DNA from 2 places in the Streptomyces sp. NPDC101166 genome. Region 1 is predicted to be linked to the other one. Evidence: riboswitches for the same ligand, from Rfam matches in the RefSeq annotation. Region 1 holds a riboswitch; the other holds the start of a gene.
What was found. A riboswitch is a leader RNA that binds a small molecule or an ion and turns the genes downstream of it on or off. The one in region 1 is predicted to bind S-adenosylmethionine.
Positions count from the first base shown of each region.

Region 1 (8,011 bases):
GTCACGTCACATCCTGCAAGTCGGCCGCAGAACCTGAAGCGGGCCGCAAACGCCCGAGGGCGGCACCCCCGCGTCAGCAGGTGGTGCCGCCCTCGGTCCGAAGGACAGGCGATCAACCGTCAGGTCGATCAGAAGTCCATGTCACCGCCCGGCATGCCGCCGCCGGCCGGGGCCGCGGCCTTCTCCGGCTTGTCGGCGATGACGGCCTCGGTGGTGAGGAACAGCGCGGCGATCGACGCGGCGTTCTGCAGCGCGGAGCGCGTCACCTTCGCCGGGTCGATGATGCCCTCGGCGATCATGTCGACGTACTCACCGGTCGCGGCGTTCAGGCCGTGGCCGACCTGGAGGTTGCGGACCTTCTCCACGACGACGCCGCCCTCGAGACCACCGTTGACGGCGATCTGCTTGAGCGGGGCCTCCAGCGCGAGCTTCACGGCGTTGGCGCCGGTCGCCTCGTCACCGTCGAGCTCCAGCTTCTCGAAGACCTGGGAGGCCTGCAGCAGGGCCACGCCACCACCGGCGACGATGCCCTCCTCGACGGCCGCCTTCGCGTTGCGGACGGCGTCCTCGATGCGGTGCTTGCGCTCCTTGAGCTCCACCTCGGTGGCCGCACCCGCCTTGATGACGGCCACGCCGCCCGCGAGCTTCGCCAGGCGCTCCTGGAGCTTCTCGCGGTCGTAGTCCGAGTCGCTGTTCTCGATCTCGGCGCGGATCTGGTTCACACGGCCGGCGACCTGGTCCGAGGAGCCGGAACCGTCGACGATGGTGGTCTCGTCCTTGGTGATGACGACCTTGCGGGCCTTGCCCAGGAGGTCCAGGGAGGTGTTCTCGAGCTTGAGACCGACCTCCTCGGAGATGACCTCGCCGCCGGTGAGGATGGCGATGTCGTTCAGCATGGCCTTGCGGCGGTCGCCGAAGCCCGGGGCCTTGACCGCGACGGACTTGAACGTGCCGCGGATCTTGTTGACGACCAGGGTCGACAGGGCCTCGCCCTCGACGTCCTCGGCGATGATCAGCAGCGGCTTGCCCGACTGCATGACCTTCTCCAGGAGCGGGAGCAGGTCCTTGACGTTGGAGATCTTGGAGTTGGCGATCAGGATGTACGGGTCGTCGAGGACGGCCTCCATACGCTCCATGTCGGTGGCGAAGTACGCCGAGATGTAGCCCTTGTCGAAGCGCATGCCCTCGGTGAGCTCGAGCTCGAGCCCGAAGGTCTGCGACTCCTCGACGGTGATGACGCCTTCCTTGCCGACCTTGTCCATGGCCTCGGCGATGAGCTCGCCGATCTGGGTGTCGGCGGCGGAGATGGAGGCCGTCGAAGCGATCTGCTCCTTGGTCTCGACATCCTTCGCCTGCTCCAGCAGGGCACCGGAGACGGCCTCGACGGCCTTCTCGATACCGCGCTTGAGGGCCATCGGGTTGGCGCCGGCGGCTACGTTGCGCAGACCTTCCTTGACCAGGGCCTGGGCGAGGACGGTCGCGGTGGTCGTACCGTCACCGGCGACGTCGTCCGTCTTCTTGGCGACTTCCTTGACCAGCTCGGCGCCGATCTTCTCGTACGGGTCCTCGAGCTCGATCTCCTTGGCGATGGACACACCATCGTTGGTGATCGTGGGGGCGCCCCACTTCTTCTCGAGGACGACGTTGCGGCCCTTGGGGCCGAGCGTCACCTTGACGGCGTCCGCGAGCTGGTTCATGCCGCGCTCGAGGCCGCGCCGCGCCTCCTCGTCGAACGCGATGATCTTGGCCATGTGAAGTGGTCCCTCCAGGACTGGGGGTGATTCCTTCGGACCGCGCCCGCGCCCGCGACGGACGGCTCGCCGGCCTCGTGGTTCCTTCCCACCCGGCCTGCGGGCCTCACCGACCCGGTCCTTCGTTGTCACTCTCACCTTCAGAGTGCTAACGCCAATGATTAGCACTCGGCCATGGCGAGTGCAAGCGCCTCGGTCGGATACGCCGGGACTGTCGGCCACGCGCGAACACCGCCGGCGCCCCCCGGACCGCCGGGACATGGCCGGCGGCAGGACCGATGCGCGGCCGGGCAGCGCGAAGGGCTCGCACCCCCGTCGGCGGGATGCGAGCCCTTCGCTTGAAACGTTCAGGCGGTGACGCGAACCATGTCGGCCTGCGGGCCCTTCTGGCCCTGCGAGATCTCGAACTCGACCCGCTGGCCCTCTTCCAGGGTGCGGTAGCCGTCCATCTGAATGGCGCTGTAGTGGACGAAGACGTCCGCACCACCGTCGACCGCGATGAAGCCGTACCCCTTCTCCGCGTTGAACCACTTGACGGTGCCCTGAGCCATGCCTAACTCCCCTATTACTGGCCCTTGCACAGATCCACACTTCGCGGATCCGGGTCAGACCTCACCCCCCAGTTGGTTGGGGGCGTGCGCCGGAACGCGTCGACCGCGGCTGAATGTATCTGTCCAACTGCCGTCTGCAACAGGTCAATCGGACGAGAATTCTGGACGCGCACGGTCCGGAAAGTGGTGAGGATTCGCCCGGATTCAGGGCAAGTCGGACTGCCCAAACGTTACAAAAGCCGCAGAAGGCGCACACACTTTGGCTACTTCTTGTCGGGCGTAAGGCAGAAATCAAAGGCTCCGGATCATTGAATCGGAGGCCGGTTCCCCAACTGTACCGCGCTCAACCACACTGAATTGCCCCCTCCGCTTCTCTTGCGGAGAGGGCAATTCGATGAACTCAAAGTAATCACTGTTACCGACGGTTACTACCGGCGGGTAGTGATCGTCGCTCAGCCACCCGCGACAGCCGGAATGATGGAAACTCCCGCGCCCTCGGGCGTAGCCGTCTCAAGACCCTGCTCGAAGCGGACGTCGTCGTCGTTCACGTACACGTTGACGAACCGGCGCAGCTTGCCCTGGTCGTCGAGAACGCGGGCGGCGATGCCCGTGTGGTTCTTCTCCAGGTCGGCGATGACCTCCCCGAGGGTCCCGCCCTCGGCGGTGACCTCGGCCGCCCCGCCCGTGTAGGTGCGGAGAATGGTCGGGATGCGGACAGTGACGCTCATGCTCGGGACCTCCGGTGAAGCAGACTGCTGACAGGCGCGGGGACCACTGCCCCCGCGGACGGCGCCAGGGACACGCCCTAGGCGAGACCAGCCTCGCGGAACGACTCCAGGTTCGGCCGGATCGTCGCGGTGAGCCCCGTACCGGCCACCGCGTCCAGGGTCTTCAGACCGTCCCCGGTGTTGAGGACGACGGTCGTCAGCGCCGGGTCCAGCACACCGTTCTCGATCAGCTTGCGCGTCACGCCCACGGTCACCCCGCCGGCGGTCTCCGCGAAGATCCCCTCGGTCCGCGCCAGCACCTTGATCGCGTCGACGACCTGCTCGTCGTTCACGTCCTCCACCGCGCCGCCGGTGCGCCGCGCGATGTCGAGCACGTACGGGCCGTCGGCCGGGTTGCCGATCGCCAGCGACTTGGCGATGGTGTCCGGCTTCTGCGGCCGCACGACGTCGTGCCCCGCCTTGTAGGCGACCGACACCGGGGAGCACCCCTCCGCCTGCGCACCGAAGATCTTGTACGGCTTGTCCTCGACGAGCCCGAGCTTGATCAGCTCCTGCAACCCCTTGTCGATCTTCGTGAGCTGGGAGCCGGAGGCGATGGGCACCACGAGCTGGTCGGGGAGCCGCCAGCCGAGCTGCTCGCAGATCTCGTACGCCAGCGTCTTGGAGCCCTCGGCGTAGTACGGCCGCAGGTTGACGTTGACGAAGCCCCAGCCCTCGCCCGCGGGGTCGCCGATGAGCTCGGAGCAGAAGCGGTTGACGTCGTCGTAGTTGCCCTCGATGCCGACGAGTTCGCCGCCGTAGACGGCGGCCATGACGACCTTGCCCTGCTCCAGGTCGTGCGGGATGAACACGCAGGAGCGGAAGCCGGCCCGGGCCGCGGCGGCGCCCACCGCGCCGGCGAGGTTGCCGGTGGAGGAGCAGGACAGGGTGGTGAAGCCGAAGGCGCGGGCGGCCTCCAGGGCCTGGGCGACGACCCGGTCCTTGAAGGAGTGCGTCGGGTTGCCGGAGTCGTCCTTGACGAACAGCTTGCCGGGCTCGACGCCCAGCTCGCGGGCGAGGTTGTCGGCCTGGACGAGCTTGGTCCAGCCGGGGTTGATGTTCGGCTTGTCCGCGACGTCCGCCGGGACGGGCAGCAGCGGGGCGTAGCGCCAGATGTTGGCGGGGCCGGCCTCGATGCGCTTGCGGAGCTCCTCCGTGTCGTAGGAGGAGAAGTCGTAGGCGATCTCCAGCGGGCCGAAACACTCCTCGCAGGCGAAGACCGGGCCGAGGGGGACGCGGTGGCCGCACTCCCGGCAGCTCAGCGCCGCGGCGGGGCCGAGGTCGACGGCGGGGGCGGGGGTGCCGGTGGAAGCGGTGGTTCCGGTCGCAACAGTCTGCGCAGCCATGTGAGGCGAGGCCCTTTCTCCTCATCTTCCTCACGACGCATCTCGCCGTGAGACGGATTTGGCACCTTCCCGAACCGGGAGCCCCGCCACTTCTATGTGACAAGAGCCGGCTGGAGGGTTGCCGGGGCTTCATCGGGCCGTGTCCCTCTGCCCCTCTGGATGAGCAATATGCAGTTGTTTGTCCTGAACGCCGGATTGACCCTGGACATGCGATGGTCATCCGCGTTGTTCAAGACTGTAACCGACACCCCGGAGAGTTGAGATAGTCGTCCGAAGCGCGAGACGGATCACACGGTCACCCCCTGTGTACCTGGTGTGATCACGACAGTGAGGAGCCGTAGACCGTGCTGGAAGAAGTCGGGCGCTGGCTGGCCACCCGCTCCTGGTCGGTGACCGATCGCCCGCTGCACAGGATCCTGGCCGCCAAGCGCGCCACGGGTCAGTCGGTGTCCGTGGTGCTGCCCGCGTTGAACGAGGAGGAGACGGTCGGCGAGATCGTCTCGATCATCCGTCACGACCTCATGCGGCAGGCTCCGCTCGTCGACGAGATAGTCGTCGTCGACTCCGGCTCCACCGACCGCACCTCCCAGGTCGCCGCGGCGGCGGGAGCGCGCGTCGTCCACCGGGACGCGATACTGCCCCGCATCCCGGCGCTGCCCGGCAAGGGCGAGGTGCTGTGGCGCTCGCTGCTGGTCACCACGGGCGACGTCGTCTGCTTCGTCGACGCCGATCTGCGGGAGTTCTCCTCCGACTTCGTGTCCGGGATCGTCGGCCCGCTGCTCACCGAGCCCGGCGTGGACCTGGTCAAGGCCATGTACGACCGCCCGCTGGGCACCGGGGCCGACCCGCTCGCCCCCACCGGGGCGGCCGGCCAGGGCGGCCGGGTGACGGAGCTGATGGCGCGCCCTCTGCTGAACATGCACTGGCCGCAGCTCGCGGGCTTCGTGCAACCCCTGGGCGGCGAGTACGCGGCCCGCCGCAGCCTGCTGGAGAGGCTGCCCTTCCCCGTCGGCTACGGGGTGGAGCTGGGGATGCTGGTCGACGCGCTGCACCTGGTCGGCCTGGACGCGCTCGCCCAGGTCGACGTGGGCGTGCGCAGACACCGTCACCAGGACGGGCAGGCGCTCGGCCGGATGGCGGCGGCTATCTACCGCACCGCGCAATTGCGGCTGGCCCGCGGCCACCTGGTGCGCCCGGCCCTCACCCAGTTCGAGCGCGGCGCGGACGGCTTCGAGCCGCGCACCCACCCGGTGGACACCGAGGAGCGGCCGCCGATGGCGGAGATCGCGGAGTACGCCTCCCGCAGGGTGGCTTAGGGAGAGCCGGCCGCCACGTTTGAGGGGTGGGCGAGCGGGCTAGGTTGAGGCGTATGGCTTCCACGGCTTCCCCGCACGACGTCGCTGCTCAGGGTGCTCAGGTGCTGGTCGCGTCCAACCGCGGCCCGGTCTCCTACACGGTCCGCGAGGACGGCTCGCTGCAGACCAAACGGGGCGGCGGCGGCCTGGTGTCGGGCCTGTCGGCCATCGGCCCGGAGGCGGGCGCCCTGTGGGTCTGCTCGGCACTGTCCGACGACGACCGCGAGGCGGTACGGCGCGGGGTCGGCGAGGACGGCGTGCGGATGCTGGACATCCCCGCCGACGTGCACGCCGACGCGTACAACGGCATCGCCAACTCCGTGCTCTGGTTCGTCCACCACCTGCTCTACCAGACCCCGCTGGAGCCGGTGTTCGACGCCGAGTTCCGGCGCCGGTGGGCGTCGTACGAGACGTACAACCGCGCCTTCGCCGAGGCGCTCGCCGAGGAGGCGGCGCCGGGCGCGGCCGTCCTCGTGCAGGACTACCACCTGTGCCTGGTCCCCGGAATGCTCCGCGAACTCCGCCCCGACCTGCGCATCGGCCACTTCTCGCACACGCCGTGGGCGCCCGTGGACTACTTCGGCCTGCTGCCCGCCGACGTCCGACAGCAGCTGCTGCGGGGCATGCTCGGCGCGGACCGGCTCGGCTTCCTCACCCGCCGCTGGGCGGACGCCTTCACCGCGTGCTGCGAGGAGTTCACCGGCGGCCTCGACGGGACCGAGATCGGCGTGCACGGGCTCGGCGCGGACGCCGACTTCCTGCGCGCCCGCTCCCACGAGCCGGACGTCGACGAGCGCATGGCGGCGTTGCGCGAGGAGATCGGCGCCGCGCCCGACGGCGGCGCCCGCCGGACCATCGTCCGCGTCGACCGCACCGAGCTGTCGAAGAACATCGTGCGCGGCCTGCTCGCCTACCGGCAGCTCCTCGACGACCGCCCGGAGTGGCGCGAACGCGTCGTCCACGTCGCCTTCGCCTATCCCTCCCGCCAGGACCTCGCCGTCTACCGCGACTACACCGCCGAGGTGCAGCGGGTCGCCCAAGAGATCAACGAGTCGTACGGCACCCCCGGCTGGACCCCGGTCGTCCTGCACGTCAAGGACGACTTCGCCCGCTCCCTCGCCGCCTACCGCCTCGCGGACGTGGCCCTGGTCAACCCCATCCGGGACGGCATGAACCTCGTCGCCAAGGAGGTGCCGGTCGTCTCCGACGAGGGCTGCGTGCTGGTCCTGTCCCGGGAGGCGGGCGCGTACGCGGAACTCGGCGACGACGCGATCGTGGTGAACCCCTACGACGTGCTGGAGACCGCCCGCGCCCTGCACGAGGCGCTCACCACGTCGCCGCAGGAGCGGGCGGAGCAGACCAAGAGGCTGACGGCGGCCGCGACCGCGCTGCCCCCGGCCCAGTGGTTCCTGGACCAGTTGCAGGCGCTGCGGGGCGTTCAGCCCAGCTGAGCCGCGAGCGCGCGCAGCAGCCGTACGACGCCTGCCGGGCCGTCGACGACGAGGTCCGCGCGCTCGGAGAGCTCGGTGACCTCGGCGCTGCCGCTGGCCACGAGCAGGCCGGGCACCCCGTCGGAGCGGAGCTCGTCCACGGCGGCGAAGGCGGGGAGGTCGCCGAGGTCGTCGCCGGCGTACAGGACGCACTCGGCGCCGATCTCCCGCATGTACTCGGTCAGGGCGACGCCCTTGTCCACGCCGGGCGGCCGCAGCTCCAGGACCATGCGGCCCGGCTCGACGATCAGCCCGTGCCGGGCGGCGAGATCGGCGAGGGGCCCCCGCAGCGCCTCGAAGGCGGCCTGCGGGTCCTCGGCGCGCCGGGTGTGCACGGCGACGGCCCGGCCCTTCTCCTCCACCCACGTCCCGTGCCACGACCCGGCCGCCTCCAGCACGTCCGGCAGTTCGGCGCGGGCGGCGGCGACGCCGGGGTGGGGATCGGGGGCGCTGACGGTGTCGGTGCGGGCGTCCCAGCGTTCGGCGCCGTAGTGCCCGAGCACCACCAGCCGGTCCAGGCCCGGCACTCCGGCGAAGCCGCCGTTGCGCACGGCCACGGCGGGCGGCCGGCCGGTGACGACCGCGACGGAGGCGACCTTCGGGGCGAGCGCCGCGAGCGCGGGGACGGCGTCGGGATGCGCCCGGGCGTCGTCGGGGTTCTCGACGATGGGGGCGAGGGTGCCGTCGAAGTCGAGGGCGACGAGGGTGGCGCCGGGGCGCGCGAGGATCGCCTCCAGCGCTTCCCGGCCGC
Region 1 is NZ_JBIWPF010000017.1:48,878-56,888, forward strand. It holds gene groL (chaperonin GroEL) at 129-1,751, opposite strand; gene ACIRS4_RS27390 (cold-shock protein) at 2,099-2,302, opposite strand; gene ACIRS4_RS27395 (MoaD/ThiS family protein) at 2,755-3,030, opposite strand; gene thrC (threonine synthase) at 3,108-4,415, opposite strand; SAM riboswitch class I at 4,434-4,581, opposite strand; gene ACIRS4_RS27405 (glucosyl-3-phosphoglycerate synthase) at 4,760-5,731, shown strand; gene ACIRS4_RS27410 (trehalose-6-phosphate synthase) at 5,785-7,221, shown strand; gene otsB (trehalose-phosphatase) at 7,209-8,011, opposite strand, start outside.

Region 2 (8,011 bases), on a different contig from region 1:
CATCGCCTCGTACGTGACGATCCCGCACGACAAGTCGATCTTCGTGTTCCCGATCGGTCACATCAGCGCGATGAACTTCGCGCTGGGCCTGACCCTCGGCGCGGCCCTGTTCTGCATCGGCGCCGGCGCGGTCCACTGGGCCCGCACGCTGATGTCGGACGAGGAGGTCGCGGACGACCGTCACGCGATCGAGGCGAGCCCCGAGGTCAAGGCCAAGGTCATGGCCGACTTCAAGCAGGGCGCCAAGGAGTCCGCGCTCGGCCGGCGCAAGCTGATCCGCAACACGATGTTCGGCGCGCTGGCCCTGTTCCCGCTCTCCGGCGTCGTGCTGCTGCGCGACCTCGGTCCGCTGCCCGGGGACAAGCTGCGCCACACGCTGTGGGGCAAGGGCAAGCTGCTCGTCAACATGAACACCAACGAGCCGCTGCGTCCCTCGGACGTCGCGGTCGGCTCCCTCACCTTCGCCAAGCCGGAGGGTCTCGAGGAGACCGACCACGACTTCCAGAACGAGATCGCCAAGGCCGCCCTGATGATCGTCCGCATCCAGCCGGACAACATCAAGGACAAGCGCGAGCTCGAGTGGTCGCACGACGGCATCGTGGCGTACTCGAAGATCTGCACCCACGTGGGCTGCCCGATCTCCCTGTACGAGCAGCAGACGCACCACGTGCTGTGCCCCTGCCACCAGTCCACCTTCGACCTGTCCGACGGTGCCCGAGTGATCTTCGGCCCGGCCGGTCACGCCCTGCCGCAGCTGCGTATCGGTGTGAACGACGAGGGCTACCTCGAGGCGCTCGGCGACTTCGAAGAGCCCGTCGGTCCTGCATTCTGGGAGCGCGGATGAGCAACAAGGACGACCGCCGCAAGGCGCCCGCAGGTGAGCGGGTCGCCGACTGGGCCGACGGTCGGCTGGGGATCTACTCCCTGGCCAAGGCCAACATGCGCAAGATCTTCCCGGACCACTGGTCCTTCATGCTGGGCGAGATCTGCCTCTACAGCTTCATCATCATCATCCTCACGGGTGTGTATCTGACGCTGTTCTTCCACCCGTCGATGAACGAGGTGGAGTACCACGGCTCCTATGTCCCGCTCCAGGGACAGCTGATGTCCGAGGCGTTCAACTCGACCATGCACATCTCCTTCGATGTGCGCGGTGGTCTGCTGATCCGGCAGATCCACCACTGGGCCGCGGTGATCTTCCTCGCCGGCATGTTCGTGCACATGATGCGCGTCTTCTTCACCGGCGCGTTCCGCAAGCCGCGTGAGATCAACTGGCTGTTCGGCTTCCTGCTGTTCGTCCTGGGCATGTTCACCGGTTTCACCGGCTACTCGCTCCCGGACGACCTGCTCTCCGGCACCGGTGTCCGCTTCACGCAGGGCGCGATCCTGTCCGTGCCGATCGTCGGCACGTACATCTCGATGTTCCTGTTCGGCGGGGAGTTCCCGGGCGGCGACTTCGTCGCGCGGTTCTACTCGATCCACATCCTGCTGCTGCCGGGCATCATGCTCGGGCTCGTGGTCGGCCACCTGATCCTGGTCTTCTACCACAAGCACACGCAGTTCGCGGGCCCCGGCCGCACCAACAAGAACGTCGTCGGCATGCCGCTGCTGCCGGTCTACATGGCCAAGGCCGGAGGATTCTTCTTCCTGGTCTTCGGCGCCATCGCGGCCATCGCCGGCATCGCGTCCATCAACCCGATCTGGGTGCTCGGCCCGTACCGTCCGGACCAGGTGTCCACCGGCGCCCAGCCCGACTGGTACATGGGCTTCGCCGAGGGCCTGATCCGCGCCATGCCGGGCTGGGAGATCAACCTCTGGGGTCACACGCTGGTCCTGGGCGTGTTCGTCCCGCTGGTGCTCTTCGGTCTGTTCCTCGGTGTGATCGCCCTGTACCCGTTCATCGAGTCCTGGGTCACCGGCGACAAGCGCGAGCACCACATCCTGGACCGTCCGCGCAACGCCCCGACCCGCACGGCCTTCGGCGTCGCCTGGATCACCGGCTACATGATCATGCTGATCGGCGGTGGCAACGACATCGTCGCCACCCACTTCCACCTGTCGATCAACGCGGTCACCTGGTTCGTCCGGATCGGCTTCTTCGTCGGACCGGTGCTGGCCTTCGTGGTCACCAAGCGGATCTGCCTCGGCCTCCAGCGCCGCGACAAGGACAAGGTGCTGCACGGCCGCGAGACCGGCACCATCAAGCGCCTGCCGCACGGTGAGTTCATCGAGGTGCACGAGCCGCTCAGCCAGGAGGCCCTGTACACGCTCACCGCGCACGAGCAGTACCAGCCCGCCGAGATCGGCCCCACGGTCGACGAGAACGGCGTGGAGCGCAAGGTGAAGCGTTCCGAGAAGGTCCGCGCCAAGCTGAGCAAGGCGTACTACGGCGAGGAGAACCAGATCTCGAAGCCGACCGTCGAGGAGTACCGGGAGATCACGAGCGGCCACGGCCACCACTGATCACTGCGTCGCCACACCACACTGAAGGGCCCCGTCCGGTGTTCGGACGGGGCCCTTCCGTTCCCCGCGGCTGGATAGGGTGGGACCGCACTCTTCTACGACACCCAGGAGCGGCCCTATGAGCGCTGTGACCCCCGCTGGAGGCGACACCGCGGCGGGCCGCTCCTGGCCCGCCCTGCTGAACGGCCTGCTGGAGGGCCGCGACCTCTCCGCGGACGACACCGCATGGGCGATGGACCTGATCATGCGCGGCGAGGCCACGGACGCGCAGATCGCCGGGTTCGCGGTGGCGCTGCGCGCCAAGGGCGAGACCGTTCAGGAGATCACCGGCCTGGTCCGGACGATGTACGCGCACGCCAACGTCATCGACGTGCCCGGACGGACCGTCGACATCGTCGGCACCGGCGGCGACGGCGCGAAGACGGTGAACATCTCCACGATGTCGTCGATCGTCATCGCCGGCACCGGTGCGAAGGTCGTCAAGCACGGCAACCGGGCCGCGTCCTCCGCGTCCGGCGCCTCCGACGTCCTGGAGAAGCTCGGCGTCAATCTGGAACTGACTCCGCGGCGGGTGGCCGAGGTCGCCGAGGAGGCAGGGATCACCTTCTGCTTCGCGATCAAGTTCCATCCGGCGCTGCGTCATGTCGCCGCCGCACGCGGCCAGTTGGGCATCCGCACCACGTTCAACGCCCTCGGCCCGCTGACCAACCCGGCCAGGGTGAAGGCGCAGGCGGTGGGCGTCGCCGACCCGCGGATGGCCCCGCTGATCGCCGGCGTCTTCGCCGAACGCGGCAACTCCTCCCTGGTGTTCCGCGGCGACGACGGCTTCGACGAGCTGACCACGACGTCCACCTCCCGGGTCTGGGTCGTCCGCGACGGCAAGGTCACCGAGGAGACCTTCGACCCGCGGGACGTCGGCATCGAGCTGGTCGGGGTGGAGGCGCTGCGCGGCGCCGACCCGTCGTACAACGCGGAGGTCGCGCGCCGGCTGCTGGACGGTGAGACGGGGCCGGTGCGCGACGCCGTCCTGCTGAACTCCGCGGCGGCCCTGGTGGCGCTGGACCCGTCGGACGCGCCGCTCACCGAGCAGCTCCGCGCCGGCATGGACAAGGCGGCGCAGTCCGTCGACTCCGGCGCGGCCAAGCGGGCGCTGGAGCGCTGGGTGGCCGCGAGCAACGCGTAGCCGAAGAGAGGCGGTCCCGCGATCCGGACAGGAGTTGCGGGACCGCGAACCCATCGCGTACGTTCCTTCGCAGGTCATGAGTGACAGTCATGAGGCCCCGGCCGACTGTCCGGCAACCCTCCGTCCGTGGCGGGGTGCCCCGGGTGAAGACCAGGCCGTGGGCAGCGAGGTCCGCGGCAAGCGCGGATCCCTCACGCTCCTGAGATGAGCACAGCCCAGGGATCCTGGTCATCGAGGGAGCCTCCCGTGAGCAAGCGAATGCGTTAGGGCCGCAGAGCCCCGCCTCCGCACCCCCTTTCACCTCTTCTCCGCGCTTGAGCCGCATCCGCTCGCGTGGTGAATCCGCCTGCCTTTCACGGGAGTTCCGCCATGTCCGTCTCCACCGCTGCCGTCGCTCCGTCGCTTTGTGCCCCGCTGCCCGTTCTGGGCGGGGACGTCACCGTCCCGCTCGTCACGGGCGGCGAAGTCGCCTACGCGGCGCTCGACTACGCGGCCAGCGCCCCCGCCCTCCAGCGCGTCTGGGACGACGTGGCGGCCTACGCCCCGTACTACGGCAGCGTCCACCGCGGCGCCGGCTACCTCTCCCAGCTCTCCACCGATCTCTTCGAGAACGCCCGCCGGACGATCGCCGAGTTCCTCGACTGCCGCGCCGACGACCAGCTGGTCTTCACCCGCTCCACCACCGACTCCCTGAACCTGCTCGCCGGGGCCCTCCCCGCCGGCTGCCAGGTCTTCGTCTTCGAGACCGAGCACCACGCCTCGCTGCTGCCCTGGCAGGACGCCCGCGTCACCTACCTCGACGCCCCGCGCACCCCCGGTCAGGCGGTCGAGACCCTGGAGCGCGCCCTCGCCGCCCGCGCCCCGTACGGTCCCGCCCTGGTCTGCGTCACCGGCGCCTCCAACGTCACCGGCGAGCTGTGGCCCGTACGGGAGCTGGCCGCCGCCGCCCACGCGCACGGCGCCCGGATCGTCCTGGACGCCGCCCAGCTGGCCCCCCACCATCCGGTGTCCGTCCGTGACCTGGACGTCGACTGGGTCGCGTTCTCCGGCCACAAGCTGTACGCCCCGTTCGGCTCCGGCGTCCTGGCCGGCCGCGCCGACTGGCTCCGGGCCGCCGATCCCTACCTCGCCGGCGGCGGCGCGAGCCGCAAGGTCACCCGGCGCGAGGACGGGGGAGTGGACGTGGAGTGGCACGAGAGCGCCGCCCGCCACGAGGCCGGCTCCCCGAACGTGATCGGCGCCTACTCCATCGCGTCGGCCTGCAAGGCCCTCACCGAGGCCGGCTTCGACACGCTGGTCGCCCGCGAGCGGCATCTGATCGCCACGGTGCGCGAGGGACTCGCGGAGGTCCCCGAGGTCCGGATCCTCTCCCTCTTCGGCGACGACGCCCCGCGGGTCGGCGTGATCTCCTTCGTCGTCGAGGGCTGGAACAGCTCCCACTTCGCCGCCGCCCTCTCCGCCGAGTACGGCATCGGCGTCCGCGACGGCCTCTTCTGCGCCCACCCCCTGGTCTGCACCCTGCTGGGCACGGCTCCCGAGACCCAGGGCGAGTGCGGGGCCCCCGAGGCGGCCCCGGGCGAGAAGTCCCTCAACGCCATCAGGGTGAGCTTCGGCGCGGGCACCCCGGACGAGCACGTGGACCGCTTCGTCCACGCGGTGCGCGAACTGGTCACGCAGGGCGCGAAGTGGCGGTACAGGACGGAAGACGGCCGCTGCGTACCGGCGGTATGACGCGGCCCGCGTCAGGGGCGACGCCCTGGGGCGCGGGGAACCGCGCGACCGTCCACCGCCGGCCGGGCTCCACTTTTGTTCGGAGCTCTAAGAGTCCAGCCCGATGGCGAAAGCCGCCTCCAGGTCATGCTGGGAATACGTGCGGAAAGCTACATGCGTGTCCGTCCCGAGAACGCCGGGGATCTTGCTGATCCGCCCCGGGATCACCTCGGCGAGGTCCTCGTGCTGCCGGACCCGCACCATGGCGATCAGGTCGTACGTCCCGGTCACGGAGAACACCTCGCTCACGGACTCCAGCGAGGCGATCGACTCCGCGATCTCGGGAATCCGGTCCACGCTGGTCTTGATGAGGACGATCGCGGTGATCACGGCTGGTTCTCTCCCTCGGGGGACGGAGTCGGGGCGGGTTTCACTCTAGTGGGCACGTTGAACCGGGCCCACGCGTAGCCGAAGCCCAGGCCGAACCCCATCAGGTGCGCCAGGTACGCCACCCCGGGCCCCGGCCCGGCCCGCCCCGCCGCCAGCCACTGCAGCGCCGCCCAGAAGGGCAGCACCAACCACGCGGGGAACCGCAGCGGCAGGAAGAAGAGGAACGGCAGGAGACTGGTCACCCGCGCCCGGGGGAACAGGTACAGGAACCCGCCGAGGATCGCCGAGATCGCCCCGGACGCCCCCACCAGGGGCTGCTCGGAGCCGGCGTTGGCGGCGGCGTAGCCCGACAGGGCCAGGTAGCCGCAGCCGAGGAAGAAGAGCGAGAACTGCACGCGGCCCATCCGGTGCTCGGTCATCGCCCCGAAGACGTAGAGGAAGAGCATGTTGCCCAGCAGGTGCACCCAGGTCCCGTGGACGAACAGGGCCGTGGCCGGGGTGAGGAGGGCGCGTGGGGAGCCGTCGAACAGGTCGGCCGGGATCACGCCCCAGCGGCGGAAGTAGGCCCGCTGCGCGGCCGCGAGTTCCTCGCCGGAGCCGTACGCGGGATTGAGGCCGGAGGCCGGGCTGATCGCGAAGAGCACACAGCACAGCGCGATCGTCGCGTACGTCACCGGGGCGGCGGGGTGCCGGATCGCCCGGTCCAGAGCCCCGTTCCAGTCGCTGATCATGGACACAGAGCATGACGTAACGGGACGCACACCCCCGTACCGCCTCGCCGCCGTGGACGGATGGGCGACGAGTACCCGCCAGGCCGTAGGGTTACGAGCCACACGCACAGGGTGCCCGCCGGGCGTCCGGTGGGTGTCCGACCAGCGGAAGACCGACACTAGAAGGAAGCGACAGTCACGATGACGGTTCCCCTGCCGACCGCCACGACGCGGTGGCGCTGCACGCTGTGCGGCAATCTCACCCGGTTCGACGTGACGCGCTCGTCGAAGGTCGTCGAGTACGTTCACCTCGATCTGGCGGGTGAGCCGAACGTCGAGGAGCGCGAGGTGGTCAGTGAGACCATCGAGTCGGTGCGGTGCCGTTGGTGCAATGCCGTGGACCAGGTGGAACTCGTCGACAGGCCGGGCGCCGGCTCCTGAGAGTGGGGAGGGCCCGCGAGGAATTGGGGTGTGACGGATGGTGGAGAGCGCAGGCGGGGGGCCGGGCGACGGCGCCGCTGAGGTGCTCGACCGTCCGCTGCCCGACGGTGTGCGCCGCCGGGTCGTGCAGATCGTCTCGGACGGCTTCGGCGGGCTGACCGTCGGGGAACTGCCCGCGCAGTTGCGGCAGTACGCCCGGTTCGCCCCGAATCGCCGGGCCAAGTTCGCGGGCAACGCGATGGCGGCCGCGCTGGAGACGGACACACTGTTCCGGCAGCGCATCGCCGAGAAGTTCAGAGAGGCGCAGCCGGAACTCGCCGGCGCCCTCGACTCAGGCTCGCCGCCCCCGGCCGCGGATCCGCTCGATGTGGCGGCCGCGGCCTACGTACTGCGGCCCGTCGACTGGGTGAAGCTGGTCACGGCGGCCGGCGAGGAGGCGCAGCGCGCGGACGCGGAGCGGGCCGGCGAGGAGAGCCGGGCGGAGCTGGAGCGGCTGCGGGAGGAACTCGCGCAGGCCCGTGAGCACACCCGGACCGAGACCGAGCGGCTGCGCGTCGAGCTGGACGCGGCGAAGAGGGAAGCGGAATCGCTTCACCGCAAGCTGCGTTCGGCCCTCAGCGACGTCAAGCGCGGTGAGGCGGCGCTGCGCAAGGCTCAGGGCGAGGCAGAGGCCCAGCGCGCCGAGGGGCAGGCGCAGGTGTCCGCCGCGGAGAGCGAGTCACGGCGGCTGAAGGCCCGGCTCGGGGAGGCGGAGGCCGCCCTGGAGGCCGCGCGGCGGGCGGCGCGTGAGGGGCGCAGCGTGGAGGACATGCGGGTGCGGCTGCTGCTGGACACCGTGCTGGAGGCTGCCCAAGGGCTGCGCAGGGAACTGGCGTTGCCGCCGGTGTCGGTCCGCCCGGCGCAGACCGTGGACGCGGTCGAACCGGGGCGGATGACCCCGAAGGACATCGCTGCGCGCGCCCTGTCGGAGAACGACCCGGCGATCCTGGACCAGTTGCTCGCGTTGCCGCAGGCCCATCTCGTGGTCGACGGCTACAACGTCACCAAGACCGGTTATCCGCAGATGCCGTTGGAGAAGCAGAGGCTGCGCCTGCTCGGCCAGCTCTCCCAACTC
Region 2 is NZ_JBIWPF010000003.1:395,342-403,352, reverse strand. It holds gene ACIRS4_RS08665 (Rieske 2Fe-2S domain-containing protein) at 1-844, shown strand, start outside; gene ACIRS4_RS08660 (cytochrome bc complex cytochrome b subunit) at 841-2,463, shown strand; gene trpD (anthranilate phosphoribosyltransferase) at 2,582-3,646, shown strand; SAM riboswitch class IV at 3,719-3,835, shown strand; gene ACIRS4_RS08650 (aminotransferase class V-fold PLP-dependent enzyme) at 4,016-5,377, shown strand; gene ACIRS4_RS08645 (Lrp/AsnC ligand binding domain-containing protein) at 5,465-5,746, opposite strand; gene ACIRS4_RS08640 (rhomboid family intramembrane serine protease) at 5,743-6,477, opposite strand; gene ACIRS4_RS08635 (hypothetical protein) at 6,658-6,897, shown strand; gene ACIRS4_RS08630 (NYN domain-containing protein) at 6,935-8,011, shown strand, end outside.
Region 2: linked by a shared signal. The riboswitch ahead of ACIRS4_RS08650 (aminotransferase class V-fold PLP-dependent enzyme) and the one ahead of thrC (threonine synthase) in region 1 are both predicted to bind S-adenosylmethionine.